Regions from separate parts of the Micromonospora coxensis genome, predicted to be linked through region 2. Evidence: riboswitches for the same ligand, from Rfam matches in the RefSeq annotation. Region 2 holds a riboswitch; the other holds the start of a gene.
The links. A riboswitch is a leader RNA that binds a small molecule or an ion and turns the genes downstream of it on or off. The one in region 2 is predicted to bind thiamine pyrophosphate.
Positions count from the first base shown of each region.

Region 1: another riboswitch for thiamine pyrophosphate. It lies ahead of GA0070614_RS09250 (ECF transporter S component); the one in region 2 lies ahead of thiE (thiamine phosphate synthase).

Region 1 covers NZ_LT607753.1:2,088,185-2,095,702, forward strand. The annotation lists gene GA0070614_RS09230 (acyl-CoA dehydrogenase family protein) at 1-583, opposite strand, end outside; gene GA0070614_RS09235 (DUF6328 family protein) at 712-1,215, opposite strand; gene GA0070614_RS09240 (sugar isomerase domain-containing protein) at 1,504-2,253, opposite strand; gene GA0070614_RS09245 (alpha/beta fold hydrolase) at 2,396-3,226, opposite strand; TPP riboswitch at 3,338-3,443, shown strand; gene GA0070614_RS09250 (ECF transporter S component) at 3,518-4,102, shown strand; gene GA0070614_RS09255 (ABC transporter ATP-binding protein) at 4,198-5,625, shown strand; gene GA0070614_RS09260 (energy-coupling factor transporter transmembrane component T family protein) at 5,622-6,422, shown strand; gene GA0070614_RS09265 (hypothetical protein) at 6,563-6,787, opposite strand; gene gndA (NADP-dependent phosphogluconate dehydrogenase) at 7,151-7,518, shown strand, end outside.
Region 2 covers NZ_LT607753.1:2,759,788-2,767,305, reverse strand. The annotation lists gene GA0070614_RS12380 (hypothetical protein) at 1-572, opposite strand, end outside; gene GA0070614_RS12375 (class I SAM-dependent methyltransferase) at 698-1,303, shown strand; gene GA0070614_RS12370 (ABC-F family ATP-binding cassette domain-containing protein) at 1,345-3,024, shown strand; gene GA0070614_RS12365 (aldo/keto reductase) at 3,105-4,067, shown strand; gene GA0070614_RS31130 (endonuclease domain-containing protein) at 4,328-4,606, opposite strand; TPP riboswitch at 5,173-5,280, shown strand; gene thiE (thiamine phosphate synthase) at 5,275-5,901, shown strand; gene thiO (glycine oxidase ThiO) at 5,895-7,043, shown strand; gene thiS (sulfur carrier protein ThiS) at 7,034-7,234, shown strand; gene GA0070614_RS12340 (thiazole synthase) at 7,231-7,518, shown strand, end outside.

The DNA.
Region 1 (7,518 bases), 670 kb from region 2:
AGCCGACGTCCGGCTCGGTGAGCAGGAAGGCGGAGACCTCACCGGCGGCCAGCCGGGGCAGGAAGGTCTGCTTCTGCGCGTCGGTGCCGAACATCTTCAGCGGCTGCGGCACCCCGATGGACTGGTGGGCGGAGAGCAGCGCCCCGATCGCCGGGCTGACCGAGCCGGCCAGCATCAGCGCCCGGCAGTAGTGCAGGTTGCTCAGGCCGAGCCCGCCGTACTTCCGGTCGATCTTCATGCCGAAGGCGCCGAGCCGGGCCAGCCCGTGGAAGACCTCGTCGGGGATGCGGGCGTCCCGCTCGATGGCGGCGCCGTCCACCTCGGAGCGCAGGTACGCCTCGAACTCGGTGAGGAACGCCTCGGCCCGCGCGTCGTCGGCCGGATCCGAGCGGGGCCACGGGTCGATCAGGTCCAGCCGGAACCGGCCGAGGAAGAGTTCCTTGCCGAAACTGGGCCGGTCCCAGGCCGCCTCCCGGGCCGCCTCGGCGACCTGGCGGGCCTCCTTCTCGGAGACCTGGCCCGCCTCGGCGGGCAGTGGCCCGGCGCCGTCGGCGGTGGATGGGTTGTGGTGCGTCGCGGTCACGGCTGCCCCCTCGAACCTCGGTCCGGATGCGTCAACGTGCTCGACACGAGCAACGCTACCCCCGGGTGTTACCCAGGGGTAGCGTCGTGTGCACGTCCGATTTCCCGGCCGATGACCGGCGCGGCGGGTCAGTCGCCGGCCAACGACCTCGGGTCGTCGTCATCGTCGTCGATGTCGTCCTCACCCCAGTTGCGGCGGGCGAACGGCAGGAACATCCAGAAGGTCAGGAACCACAGCGCGGTGATCCCGCTGAGCAGGAAGGCGATGCTCCGGTCGAGCACGAAGTCGGTGATCAGCAGCACCGCGCTGACCATCGAGATCAGCATGAAGGCGAGGCCGCCGCTGGCCATCCGGTGCGCGAAGCGGACCAGCTCCGGCTTGCGGCCCTGGCGGAAGAGCGCACGGTGGAAGGCGACCGGCGAGATGATCATCGCGGTGGCGGCGGCCGCCGACAGCAGCGCGACGATGTAGACGTCCTTCTGGAAGCCGCTCGTCCGGTCGAAGCCGGCGCTGAACGGCAGGGTGAGCAGGAAGGCGAAGAGGATCTGCACGCCGGTCTGCGCGACCCGCAACTCCTGGAGCAGGTCGGCGAAGTTGCGCTGCCAGCGCTGCTTCTCGGATTCCTTCGACACGCGCTACCTCCGGGTGAGACGGTACCGCCGGCCGGGCCGCGCCCGCCGGCAGCAACGCCTTTGCCCCCGGGCGTCCCGCGCGAAACCGGTTCACGATCGCCGCGCTCGCGCTCGGGGCGCCACCCCAGATCACGACTGCGGGGCTCGCAGACCCGGCTCACTCCTCGCGCTCACAGCGCCACCCCAGATCGCGACTGCGGGGCTCGCAGACCCGGCTCACTCCTCGCGCTCACAGCGCCACCCCAGATCACGACTGCGGGGCTCGCAGACCCGGCTCACTCCTCGCGCTCACGCCCCTCGGCGGATGCGGCCGGCGTAGCGGGCCTCCAGCCCGGCGTTGTGCTCGTCGCCGCCGGTGATGTTGGCCGACAGGTAGACCGGGGGCCGCACCCCGGCCGCGAGCAGCCGGGCCACCGTCTCGGCCACGATCTGCTGGGCCAGCAGGGCCGCCGTGATCGAGGAGACCGCGCCGACCGCGCCGCCGTCGGGCAGCGGCAGGGTCGCGTCGCCGTACGGGGCGCCGTTGTCCAGCACCACGTCGGCGAAGTCGGCGAGCTTGCGGCCGGACGGGTGGCGGGAGGTCATCCGGGCGGAGTGCCGGGCCGAGGTGATCGCGACCAACCCGTGGCCGCGCTCCTTGACCAGCGAGGCGAACTCCACCATCGCCCCGTTGACGCCGGAGTTGGAGGCGAGCACGAACACGTCGGTGGGGCGTACCGGGGCCAGCTCGTAGAGCCGGTGCGCCACGGCGGGATCGCGTTCCAGGTGCGGGCCGAGGATGTCGGCCGGTTCGCCACCGAGCAGCACCAGGTCGCGCAGCGCGATCCGGTTCGTCGGCACCAGGCCGCCGGCCCGCCCGGCGATCTCCATGGCGAGGGCCTCGGAGTGGCCGGTGCCGAAGGCGTGGATCACCCCGTCGGCCCGCAGCGCCCCGGCCAGCAGGTCGGCCGCCCGGCCCACCGCCTCCCGCTGCTCGGCGGCCACCCGACCGATCGTCTCCGTGACCACCGCCAGGTAGCCCTCGGCGCTCACCGTCATGCGTCCTCCGTCCGTTCGTCACTCTCGCCGATGCCCGGCCCGGCGGGTCCGCCGCAGGCGCGGTGGGCCGCGGCCCACGGGCGCCTCGGCGGGACCGTGCGGGCCGTCGCAGCCGACGTGCCGACCCGCCGGGGGTACGGCCTCAGGCCAGCCCGCGCACCCGGGCCAGGATCGCCTCGGCCAGCAGCTCCGGCGCCCGGTCCGGGATCCAGTGGGTGACCCCGGCCAGCTCCACGAAACGGTACTCACCGGCGACGTGCCGGGCGCACGCCTCGGCGGCGGTCCGGCCGATGGCGAAGTCCTTGTCGCTCCAGACGTACGTGGTGGGCACCGACACCGTCCCGATCCGACCCAGGTCCACGTTGGACATCGCCCGGTACCAGTTCAGCGCGGCGGTCAGCGCGCCCGGCTCGCGCATCGGCTCGGCGTACCGGTCGACCCGCCGGGGGTCCCCGAGCCCGGAGATCATCCGGCGCAGCACGGCCGCCCGGCCGGCCAGCAGCACCTTCTCCGCCGTGCCGCGCTGCCGGAACAGCACCATGTACGACGAGCGGGCCTTCTGCTGCCGGTCGTGGGCGAGGGCCTGCCCGAAGGCGGCCGGGTGCGGCACGGAGACGGCGGTCAGGGTGCGGACCCGCTCCGGGTGGCCCGCCGCGAGCCCCCAGCCGACGGCGGCGCCCCAGTCGTGCCCGACCACGTGCGCGGCGTCGACGCCCAGCGCGTCGAGCACCGCCACCGCGTCGGCGACCAGCTCCGGCATCCGGTACGCCGACACCTCGGTCGGGCGCGCCCCCGGCGAGTAGCCCCGCTGGTCCAGCGCGTACGTGCGCAGCCCGGCGTCGTGCAGCGCGGGCGTCACCTCGTCCCACTCCCCGCCGTGCTGGGGGAACCCGTGCAGCAGGAGGACGGGCTCGCCGCCCTCCGGGCCGCCGGTGCGTACCTCGAACGTCAGTCCTCGCGCCTCGACCCGCATGGTCGACACCCTACCGAGCCGACGGTCGACGGGCTTCTCCCGTCGCGCCGCCCTCGGCGGTCGGCTGGGCCGTCGCCGCAGGTCGGTGCTAGCGTCTGGGCGAGACAACTTCACATCCGACAGGGGAGCGCACAGCGCTGAGAGTGCGGGCACCACCCGCAGACCCTCGAACCTGATCTGGGTAATGCCAGCGCAGGGAGTTCGGTCGACCTCCAGCCGCGCCGCCGTCCGGTCCCACCGGGCGCGGCGTGCGTCTTCTCCTGGTTCTCCATCGTTGAACTGGGAGCGATCATGGACCACACCACCACCCACCGGTGGCGCACCCTCGACATCGTCATCGCGGCGGTGCTCGGGGTCGCCTTCGGCGTCATCTTCTGGGCCTGGGGCCTGCTCTGGAACGGCCCGGCGGACGCCATCCCGCTGCCCGGGCGGGCCGCCATCTACGGCGTCTGGCTGGTGCCGGCCGTCCTCGGCGGGCTGATCATCCGCAAGCCGGGGGCCGCCTTCTTCACCCTCACCGTGGCCGCGCTGGTGTCGGTGGCGCTGGGCAGCAGCTGGGGCTGGACGCTGGTGATCCAGGGCCCGCTGGAGGCGGCCGCCGCGGAGCTGGCCTTCGCCGCGTTCGCGTACCGCAACTTCCGGCTGCCCGTCGCGCTGCTGGCGGCGACCCTGGCCGGGCTGGCCGCCGCGCTCTACGACGTCTTCGTCTGGTACCCGGGGACGGCGTGGGGCAGCTTCCGGCTCCCGTACATCCTGATCACCGCGGCCAGCTCGCTGGTGGTCGCCGGCTTCGGCGCCGTCGCCCTCACCCGCGCCCTCGCGAACACCGGCGTCCTCGACCGCTTCCCCGCCGGCCGCGAACGCGCCACGGTCTGACCACCCACCCCCGTGTTGATGATGACGTCGACGGCGACGTGGCCCGCGGACACCGCCGTCGACGCCATGGTCACGGAACGGACGGAGGGGCCGGCGTGGCGGCGGTGACACTGCGCGGGTTCGGGTGGCGGCACGCCGGGCGCAAGCGCTGGGCGCTGCGCGGGGTGGACCTGCGGGTCGAGGCGGGCGAGCGGATGCTGCTGCTCGGGCCCTCCGGCGCCGGCAAGAGCACCCTGCTGTCCGCCCTGGCCGGGCTGCTGCCGGAGGACTCCGGCGAGCAGGAGGGCACCGTCGAGATCGACGGCCTCGACCCGCGCAAGGCCCGCGAGCGGGTCGGCATCGTCTTCCAGGACCCGGAGTCGCAGCTGGTGATGGCCCGCTGCGGGGACGACGTCGCGTTCGGGCTGGAGAACCGCGGGGTGCCGACCGACGAGATCTGGCCCCGGGTCGACGAGGCGCTGCGCCGGGTCGGGTTCCCGTACCACCGGGACCGGGCCACCGCCGCCCTCTCCGGCGGCGAGCAGCAGCGACTCGCCCTGGCCGGCGCGCTCGTGCTGCGCCCCGGGCTGCTGCTGCTCGACGAGCCGACCGCCAACCTCGACCCGGTCGGCGGCGAACTGGTCCGCGAGGCGGTCGCCGGCGCGCTGGACGCCGACACCACCCTGATCCTGGTCGAGCACCGGGTGGCCGACGCGCTGCCACTGGTCGACCGGGTGGTGGTGCTGGAGCCCGGCGGCGGGGTCCGCGCGGACGGCCCACCGGAGGCGGTCTTCGCCGGGTACGGCGACACGCTCGCCGACGAGGGCGTCTGGGTGCCCGGGCACCCGATCCCGCCCCGGCGCGCCACCGCGCCGGCCGGGGAGGCGCTGCTCACCGCCGAACGGCTCGGGCTGCCGCACCGGCTGGCCGCCACCGACCTCCAGGTACGCGCCGGTGAGGCGCTCGCCGTGCTCGGCCCGAACGGGGCCGGCAAGTCCACCCTGGCCCTGCTGCTCGGCGGTCTGCTGCGCCCGGGGACCGGACGGGTCGTCGCCACCGCCGCACTGGCCGACCGGGACGCCGGCACTCCCCCGCACCGCTGGCGGGCGCCCGCCCTGGCCCGCCGGATCGGCTCGGTCTTCCAGGACCCGGAGCACCAGTTCGTCACCGGCACCGTCGGCGACGAACTGGCGCTCGGCCCCCGGCGCACCGGACGACCCGAGCCGGCGGTCAAGGCCACCGTGGACGCGCTGCTGGACCGGTTGCGGCTGACCAGGCTGGCCGGCGCCAACCCGTACACCCTCTCCGGCGGGGAGGCGCGGCGGCTGAGCGTGGCGACCGCCCTGGCCACCGCGCCCCACCTGCTCATCTGCGACGAACCCACCTTCGGCCAGGACCGGCGGACCTGGCGTGAGCTGGTCGACCTCTTCGCCGACCTGCGCGACGCGGGGCACGGCGTCGTCACGGTCACCCACGACGCGGACTTCGTCGCCGCGCTCGCCGACCGCACCGTCACCCTGCGCCGCCCCGAGGACCGGCCGTGATCAGCCTGGAACCGGTCGCCGCGCCGGACGCGCCGCTGGCCCGGCGCAACCCGGTGGCGAAGCTCGCCGCGGCGCTGGTCTTCTCCGTCGTGATGGTCGCCACCCTGGATCCGGTCGCGCCGGCCATCGCCATCGCCGTCGAACTGGCCCTGCTGCCGCTGTTCGGCATCCGCTACCGGGTGCTGGCCCGGCGGGCGCTGCCGCTGCTCGTCGGCGGGGCCGGGATCGTGGTCACCCTGGTGCTCTTCGCCGCGGACCGCTCCGGCCGGGTGCTGCTCGACGCCGGCCCGCTGCTGGTCACCTCCGGGGTGCTGCTCACCGCGCTGGGCCTGGCGCTGCGGATGTTCGCGGTGGCCCTGCCCGGGATCATCGTGTTCGCCACCACCGACCCGACCGACCTGGCCGACGCGCTGGTGCAGAACGCGAAGGCGCCGGCCCGGTTCGCGATCGGCGCGCTGGCGGCGTTCCGGCTGGTGCCGCTGCTCGGCCAGGAGTGGCAGATGATCGAGATGGCCCGCCGGGCGCGGGGCGTGGACGCCGGCCGCAACCCGGTGGCCCGGCTGCGGCTGTTCACCTCGACGGCGTTCGCCCTGCTGGTGGGCGCGATCCGGCGGGGCACCCGGCTCGCGGTGGCGATGGACGCCCGGGGCTTCGACGCCGGCACCCCGCGTACGGTCGCCCGCCGGCAGCACTTCGGCGTGGCGGACGCCCTGCTGGTCGTCGGGGCGGCGGTGCTGGCCGGGGCGGCGCTGGCGGTCAGCGTCGCGCTCGGCACCTTCCGCCCCCTGATCGGCTGACTCCCGGCAGCCCGGCGGGCACCGCTGACCGGCCCTGATCGGCTGACCCGGGCGGCCGGCGGGCACCGTCGGGGGCACCGCTGACCGTTCCCGGCCGGCCACCGTGGCGGAGCACGGCAGCCGGCCGGGAGCCGGGTCGGTCAGCTGCGCCGGAAGGCGTACCGGCGGGTCTGCCCCCGCGCGGCGGTCGAGCCGCCGCGGACCCGCGACGGCGGCGGGACCGGGGCCGGCCGGGCGACGCCGGACGAATCGGCGTCGTCGGCGAGGGTGACCGGGGTGATGGGCGACACGGTGGACGCGGCAAGGTCCGCCACGCTCACCTGCACCTCGGACCGGGACTTCTTCGGGCTGCGCCTGGCGGGCATACGCTGCCTCCTTCTGTGGACGGACCGCGCCACCGCACGGGGCGGACGGTCGACGGACGGGACGGCCCGGACGACCACAGCGGAAGGACCACGACGAGGTGGCACGCGGACGCCCGGAGCTCACGGACCCGCGGCGGCGACAGCAGCGGCGGGTCGGGCTCTCGAAGAGGGGCGTCAGATGCGCATACCGGCACGCTAACCCACCGCCGAGGCACGCGCACCCGAATTTCGTCGCCACCCCGCGAACCCGCCGGGCCGCGGCGACGGCCACCGCCCGCCGCCCGGCGCTCACGCAGCGTCCCCGGCACCGGCCGGGCACGATACGGTCGCAGCACGACAGTCGTACGAGAAGGGCGGACACGGATGGCTCAGCAGGCGACGGCGCAGATCGGGGTCACCGGGCTGGCGGTGATGGGCCGCAACCTGGCCCGGAACCTGGCTCGCAACGGCTTCACCGTGGCGGTGCACAACCGCTCGCCGGAGCGCACCCGCAGTCTCGTCGCCGAACACGGCGACGAGGGCAGCTTCGTGCCGTCGGAGTCCCTGGCCGACTTCGTCGCCTCGCTGGAGCGGCCCCGCGCCGTGATCGTGATGGTCAAGGCCGGCGCGCCCACCGACGCGGTCATCGACGAACTGGTCCCACTGCTGGAGGAGGGGGACATCGTCGTCGACGCCGGCAACGCGCACTTCGCCGACACCCGCCGCCGGGAGGAGGCGTTGCGCGGGCACGG
Region 2 (7,518 bases):
GGCTGTCCGTCGGCGACCACCAGCTTGGTGCCGGGGAACACCTCCTTGGCGGTGAGCGGCTGCTGGTCGGTGTCCCGGGAGTCCAGGTCGCCGGAGGACGGCTCGGGAGTGGGGGCCGCGGCGCTGGCCGACGCGCCGGGTGCGGCCCGGTCGGTGTCGGAGGTGCGCTCCACCAGCAGGGCGGCCGCGCCGAGACCGCAGAGCGCCAGCAGCACCAGCACGGCCGCGCCACCGACCAGCACCTGCCAGAGCCGGCCGCCGCCGCGCCCGGAGCGGCGGGACCGGGGCAGGTCCGGTGGCTCCGTCGGGGCGTACCCCTGGGTGGGTGGCGGTGGTGGGACCTGGACGGACGAGCGGACCGGGATCGGCTCGGGGTCCGGCAGGACCTCGGCGGGGGGCGGCTCGGGCGCCCCGAGGGCGGGCGGGGTGGCCCGGGGCAGTGACGGGGTGGGGAAGCGGGACGGGGACGGCCCGGCGGGCGCGGGCGGGCCGGGGGCGACGTCCGGCAGGTCCGACCGGGACCCCGGATGTTGCACGAAGGCGTCCTCATCGGACTCGTACCGATACACCATGTGAGCTAGAGTAGGGCTCATTGTCCCTTTAGAGGGTAATAATGGGAAATTGCGGTACGGCGCGTCGGATTCTGCTGACCGAGGCGACCGCGACCCGGCTCCCGGCCGGTGCGAGAATGCCCGTCGTGACCGGCGACCACTACTTCTCCACCGAACCCACCACCGCGGCCCACCCGCGCGAGGTCGAGTTCCACGTCGCCGGGCGCGACTACACCCTCGCCTCCGCCGGCGGGGTCTTCTCCGCCGACCGGCTCGACCCCGGCACCGCCGTGCTGCTGCGCAAGGCCGAGCTGCCGGCCGCCGGCACCGGCGGCGACCTGCTCGACATCGGCTCCGGGTTCGGGCCGATCAGCTGCGTACTCGCCTGCACCGCGCCCGCCGCCACCGTCTGGGCGGTCGACGTCAACGAGCGGGCCCGCGCGCTGACCGCCGAGAACGCCCGGCGGGTCGGCGCCGCCGACCGGATCCGCACGGTCGCCCCGGACGACGTGCCCGCCGACGTCACCTTCACCCAGATCTGGTCCAACCCGCCCATCCGCATCGGCAAGGCCGAACTGCACGAGCTGCTGCGCCGCTGGCTGCCCCGGCTCGCCCCGGACGGAGTGGCCTGGCTGGTGGTCGCCCGCCACCTCGGCGGCGACTCGCTGCACCGGTGGCTCGTCGACGAAGGCTGGCAGGTCGACCGCCGGGCCAGCCAGAAGGGCTACCGGGTGCTGCGGGTCACCCGGTAATCCGGTGTCGCCCGCCCGGGCCGCTCCGGCAGGATGCCGGCGTGGGTTACGTGGACGTGGCAGGGGTCGGACACATCCTCCCGGACGGTCGGGAGCTCTTCGCCGACGTCTCCTTCCGGGTCGCCGACGGCGCCAAGGTCGCCCTGGTCGGCCCGAACGGGGCGGGGAAGACCACCCTGCTGCGGATGGTCGCCGGCGACCTGCCGGTGCGTACCGGTGTGGTCGCCCGCTCCGGCGGCCTCGGCGTGATGCGGCAGTTCATCGGCATGATCGGGGACGAGTCCACCCTCGCCGACCTGGCGCTCTCCCTCGCCCCGCCGGCACTGCGCGACGCCGGCCGTCGGCTCGCCACGACCGAGGCGGCCATGCGGGCGGCCGAGCTGCGCGGCAAGTACAGCACCGCCGCCGGCAAGGCCCAACTGGCGTACGCGGACGCGCTCGCCGCCTGGGGCGAGGCCGGCGGGTACGACGCCGAAGTGCTCTTCGACACCGTCGCCACCATCGTGCTGGACCTGCCGTGGGACGCCGCCCGGGACCGTCCGGTGCGGACCCTCTCCGGCGGCCAGCAGAAACGCTTCGCCCTGGAACTGCTGCTGCGCGGCACCGAGGAGGTGCTGCTCCTCGACGAGCCGGACAACTTCCTCGACGTGCCCGGCAAACGGTGGCTGGAGGTGCGGCTGCGCGAGTCCGGCAAGTCCGTGCTGTACGTCTCGCACGACCGCGAGCTGCTGGCGCAGACCGCCGACCGGGTGGTGGCCGTCGAGGGCGGCAGCGCCTGGGTGCACCCGGGTGGCTTCGCGAGCTGGCACGACGCCCGGGTGGCCCGGCACGCCCGCCTCGACGAGCTGCGCCGCCGCTGGGACGAGGAGCACCAGAAGCTGCGCGAGCTGATGCTGATGTACAAGCAGAAGGCGGCGTACAACGACGGGATGGCGTCGCGGTACCAGGCCGCGCAGACCCGGCTGCGCAAGTTCGAGGAGGCCGGGCCGCCGCCCGTACCCCCGAAGGACCAGGACATCCGGATGCGGCTGGCCGGCGGGCGGACCGGCAAGCGCGCGGTGATCTGCGAGCAGCTGGAGCTGGACGGCCTCACCTACCCCTTCGACCTGGAACTCTGGTACGGCGACCGGGTCGCCGTGCTCGGCGCCAACGGCACCGGCAAGTCGCACTTCCTGCGGCTGCTCGCCCGGGGCGGCACCGACCCCGACCCGGCGCAGACCCCGGTCGGCGCGGCGGCCCTCGCCCCGGTCGCCCACGACGGGGTGGCCCGCCTCGGCGCCCGGGTCCGGCCCGGCCACTTCTCCCAGACCCACGACCGTCCGGAGCTGACGGAGAAGACCCTGGTCGAGATCCTCTGGCGGGGCGACGAGCACCGGGCCGGCATGGACCGGCACGCGGCGATGGCCGCGCTGTCCCGGTACGAGCTGGCCGGGCAGGGCGACCAACGCTTCGGCACTCTCTCCGGCGGCCAGCAGGCCCGGTTCCTGGTGCTGCTGCTGGAGCTGTCCGGGGCGACCCTGCTGCTGCTCGACGAGCCCACCGACAACCTCGACCTGGCGTCGGCGGAGGCGCTGGAGGCGGGGCTGGGCGCCTTCTCCGGGACGGTCGTCGCGGTCACCCACGACCGCTGGTTCACCCGCTCCTTCGACCGGTTCGTGCTGTTCCGGGGTGACGGTGAGGTGGTGGAGACCCCCGAGCCGGTCTGGGACGTCGCCCGCTGACCGTCGACGTTACGGCCGGCCACGGTGACCGGCCCGGCCCTGGTGACCGGCCCGGTACGGGGCGGTCGGGCCGGCATAGGGTGGATCTCGTGACTGAGATGACCTACCGCCGGCTGGGCGACTCCGGGCTCGTGGTGTCCGTGGTCGGCATCGGCTGCAACAACTTCGGCCGCAAGCTCGACCTCGACGGCACCCGCGCGGTGGTCGACGCCGCGCTCGACGCCGGGATCAACTTCTTCGACACCGCCGACATCTACGGCGAGCCGCAGGGCGGCTCCGAGGAACTGCTCGGACAGGCGTTGAAGGGCCGCCGTGACGACGTGGTGGTGGCCACCAAGTTCGGCATGGACATGCACGGCCTGAACGGCCCGGACCACGGCGCCCGGGGCGCGCGCCGCTACATCGCCCGGGCCGTGGAGGCGTCGCTGCGGCGGCTCGGCACCGACCACATCGACCTGTACCAGATGCACGAGCCGGACCCGGGCACCCCGATCGACGAGACGCTCGCCGCCCTGGACGACCTGGTCCGGGCCGGGAAGGTGCGCTACCTCGGCAACTCCAACTTCGCCGGCTGGCAGATCGCCGACGCGGACTGGACGGCGTCGTCGCAGGGCCGTACCCGGTTCATCAGCGCGCAGAACCACTACTCGCTGCTGGAGCGGGGAGTGGAGGCCGAGGTGATCCCCGCCTGCGAGCGCTTCGGCCTGGGCATGCTGCCCTTCTTCCCGCTCGCCAACGGCCTGCTCACCGGCAAGTACAAGCGCGGTGAAGCCCCGCCGGCCGGCAGCCGACTCGCCGGCGGTGGCCGGTACGCGCAGCGCCTCGCGGCGGCGAACTGGGACACCATCGAGGCGATCGAGGCGTACGCCGCCGAGCGGGAGCTGACGATGCTCCAGGTGGCCATCGGTGGACTGGCCGCCCGGCCCGCGGTGACCTCGGTGATCGCCGGCGCGACCACGCCCGAGCAGGTACGGGCGAACGCCGCCGCCGGGACCTGGCAGCCCACCGACGAGGACCTGGACGCCCTCGACGCCATCCTCTGACTCGCCGTTCCGCCTCGCCACCCGAGCCGGGCGGCGAGGCGGGTGGTGGTTCTCGGGCACGGGCTGGGCCTTCGCCGGCCGGCGTCCGCAGCCGGCTACGCCTCCTCGCCGGTTGCGGGTCTACGCGGCTGTGGGTCTTCGTCGGATGTTGCTCTTGGCCGGCTGCGAGTCGGCGGCGTCTTCAGCCGGTGTCGTTGCCCGCTGCTGCCGGCTGCCCGCTGCTGGCTGCTGGCTGCTGCTCAGGGTGACGGTGGCGGGGATCAGTGGGAGGGGTTGCGCTGGATCTGGCGCTCGCGGAGGGCGTCGGCGACCAGGGCGACGGTGCGGGCGGGGTGACGGAGCACGTCGTCGGCGGTGAAGCGGAGCACGAGCCAGCCCGCCGCGCGCAGCGCGTTCAGCCGGGCGACGTCCTGCCGGAAGTGGGCGCGCTCCCGGTGGTGGTCGCCGTCGTACTCGACCGCCACGCGCAGGGCCGGCCAGGCCAGGTCGACCCGGCCGGCGAACCGTCCCCGGGCGTCGAGCGCGTCGACGGCGACCACGGCGTCGGTACGGGGCCCCTGCCGGCCCAGGTCGAACGCGGTACGCAGCCCGGTGGTGACCGGCAGGCCGCCGAAGCGGGGTCACGTCACCGGCCGGCACCGCCGACCGGCTGACCCGGACCCGGGGCGGGACCCGCATCCGGGCGGTGCGGGGCAGCAGCACGGACACCGGCGCGTCCCGGCCGAGCAGGTCGGCCCCCCACAGGTACGCGGCGCTGGCCCCCGCGATCGCCGCGCCCGGCGGCAGCAGCAGCGCCACCGCGTCGCACCACATGCGATGGTCGGCCGCGCGGAAGCCGTCCCGGTGCACGTACACGTCGGGCAGCAGCCGGCGCCAGGCCGGGCCGCGCAGCATCGACCAGGTGAGCAGGCCCTCGGCGACCGCACGGCTGCCCCGGAAGGGCAGGAACGCCAGCCGTCGCGGGACCCGGGCGCGAGCGGGCATCCGGACAGGGGGCCGTGACCGGGCGGTCACCCGCCGCCCCTGCCGTCGACCGTGGATGGTGGGTGGGAAAAACGTCACCCACTCTTCCGCCGTCCGGCGACACGTCGTACGGTAGGCCCGCAAGTGACCCACGGGAGCCCGGTGCACCGGGCTGAGAGGGGGGCTGAAGCCCCCGACCGTCGAACCTGATCCGGGTAATGCCGGCGCAGGGAGGAGTGTTGCCGTGCCGTCCCTCGGACGACTGCATCTGATCACCGACACCCGGCCGGGGCGTGACCCGCTCGCCGTGCTGCGCGCCGCCCTGCCGGTGGCCCGCGCCGAACTGGTCGTCCAGGTCCGGGTGGAGGACGACGCCACCGACCGCGAGGCGTACGAGCTGGCCGGGCGGGTGCTCGCGCTCTGCGCGCCGTACGGGGCGACGTGCCTGGTCAACGACCGGCTGCACGTGGCCCTGGCGGTGGGCGCCGCGGGCGGGCACGTCGGCGCGGAGGACCTGCCGGTGGCGGCGGCCCGCCGGGTGCTCGGCCCGACCGCCGTGCTCGGCGCGACCGCCCGGGAGCCGCTGACGGCCACCGAGGCGGTCGCCGCCGGCGCCGGCTACCTGGGCGTCGGCCCCTGCCACGCGACCACCACCAAGACCGGCCTGCCCGACCCGATCGGCCCCGACGGGGTACGCGCCGTCGCCGGGGCGGTGGACGTGCCGGTGATCGCCATCGGCGGGGTGACCGTCGAGACGGTGCCCGCGCTGCGGGCCGCCGGGGCGTACGGGGTGGCGGTGGTCGGGGCGCTCTCCGACAGCCCCGATCCGGCCCGGACGACCGCCGCGCTCGTCGAGGCCCTGACGTGCTGACCCGGCCGGACGTCGCCGTGGTGGGGGCGGGACCGGTCGGGCTGGCGATCGCGTGGCGGTGCGCGTCGCGCGGGCTGCGCGTCGTCGTCCACGATCCCGCCCCGGGCTCCGGCGCCTCGCACGTCGCCGCCGGGATGCTCTCCCCGGTCGCCGAGGCGTACTTCGGGGAGCACGAGCTGACCGGGCTGCTCGCCGAGTCCGCCGCCCGCTGGCCCGGCTTCGCCGCCGAGCTGGCCGAGGCCGCCGGGGTGGAGTTCGGCCACCGGACCGAGGGCACCCTGGTCGTCGGGCTGACCTCCGACGACCTGGCCGAGGCGCGCCGGCTGTGGTCGTACCAGCAGGGGTTGGGACTGCCGATCACCCCGCTGCGCCCCTCGCAGCTGCGCGACCGCGAGCCGGCGCTGGCGCCGCGGGTGCGCGGCGGCGCGGTCGCGCCCGGTGACCATCAGGTCGACCCCCGGCGGCTGGTCGCGGCGCTGCGCTCGGCGGCCGAGCGGGCCGGCGCGACGCTGGTCCCCGGCCCGGTCGCCCGCCTCGACGACGTGGCCGCCCGGGTCACCGTGGTGGCCGCCGGCTGCGGCGCCGCCGCGCTCACCGGCCTGCCCGTGCGGCCGGTGAAGGGGCAGGTGCTGCGGCTGCGCGCGCCCGGTCGCGCCGCGCCGGACTTCCGGCACGTGATCCGGGGGTACGCCGACGGCGAGTCGGTCTACCTGGTGCCCCGGGCCGACGGGGAGGTGGTGGTCGGGGCCACCGTGGAGGAACGCACCGACACCGAGGTGACCGCCGGCGCGGTGCTGCGGCTGCTGCGTGCCGCCGTCGACCTGGTGCCCGACCTGGCCGAGTACGACCTGGTGGAGGCGTCCGCCGGGCTGCGCCCCGGCACCCCGGACAACGCGCCGATCCTCGGGCCGCTGCCCGGCCACCCCGGTGTGCTGGTCGCGACCGGGCACCACCGGCACGGCATCGTGCTCACCCCGGTCACCGCCGACCTGATCACCGAGCTGGTCGTCACCGGCGAGGCGGACCCGCTGCTCGCGCCGTTCACGCCGGAGCGGTTCAGCCGGCCGGACGCCCCGCACCCCGGGCCGGCCCGGGTCGGGCCCGCCGGATCGAGCACCCAGGAGGAGCACAGGTGGAACTGATCGTCAACGGGGCCGGGCGGACCGTGCCTGGCGGAGCGACGGTGGCCGACGTGGTCCGCCAGGTCACCGAGCAGCAGCGCGGCCTCGCGGTCGCGGTCAACGGCGAGGTGGTGCCGCGCACCGGCTGGCCGGCCACGGTGCTGCGCGACGGCGACCGGGTCGAGGTGCTCAGCGCCGCCCAGGGCGGGTGAGCGCGGTGAGCTTCGAGATCGGTGGCGTGACCTTCGGCTCCCGGCTGATCCTCGGCACCGGTGGGGCGGCCAACCTGCACGTGCTGGAGCAGGCGATCCGGGCATCCGGCACCGAGCTGGTCACCCTGGCGCTGCGCCGGGTCGACACCGCGCCCGGCACCGCCGGCGGACTGCTCGACCTGCTGGACCGGTGCGGCGTGCGGCTGCTGCCCAACACCGCCGGCTGCTACACCGCCGGCGAGGCGGTGAAGGTGGCGCACCTGGCCCGCGACGCGTTCGACACC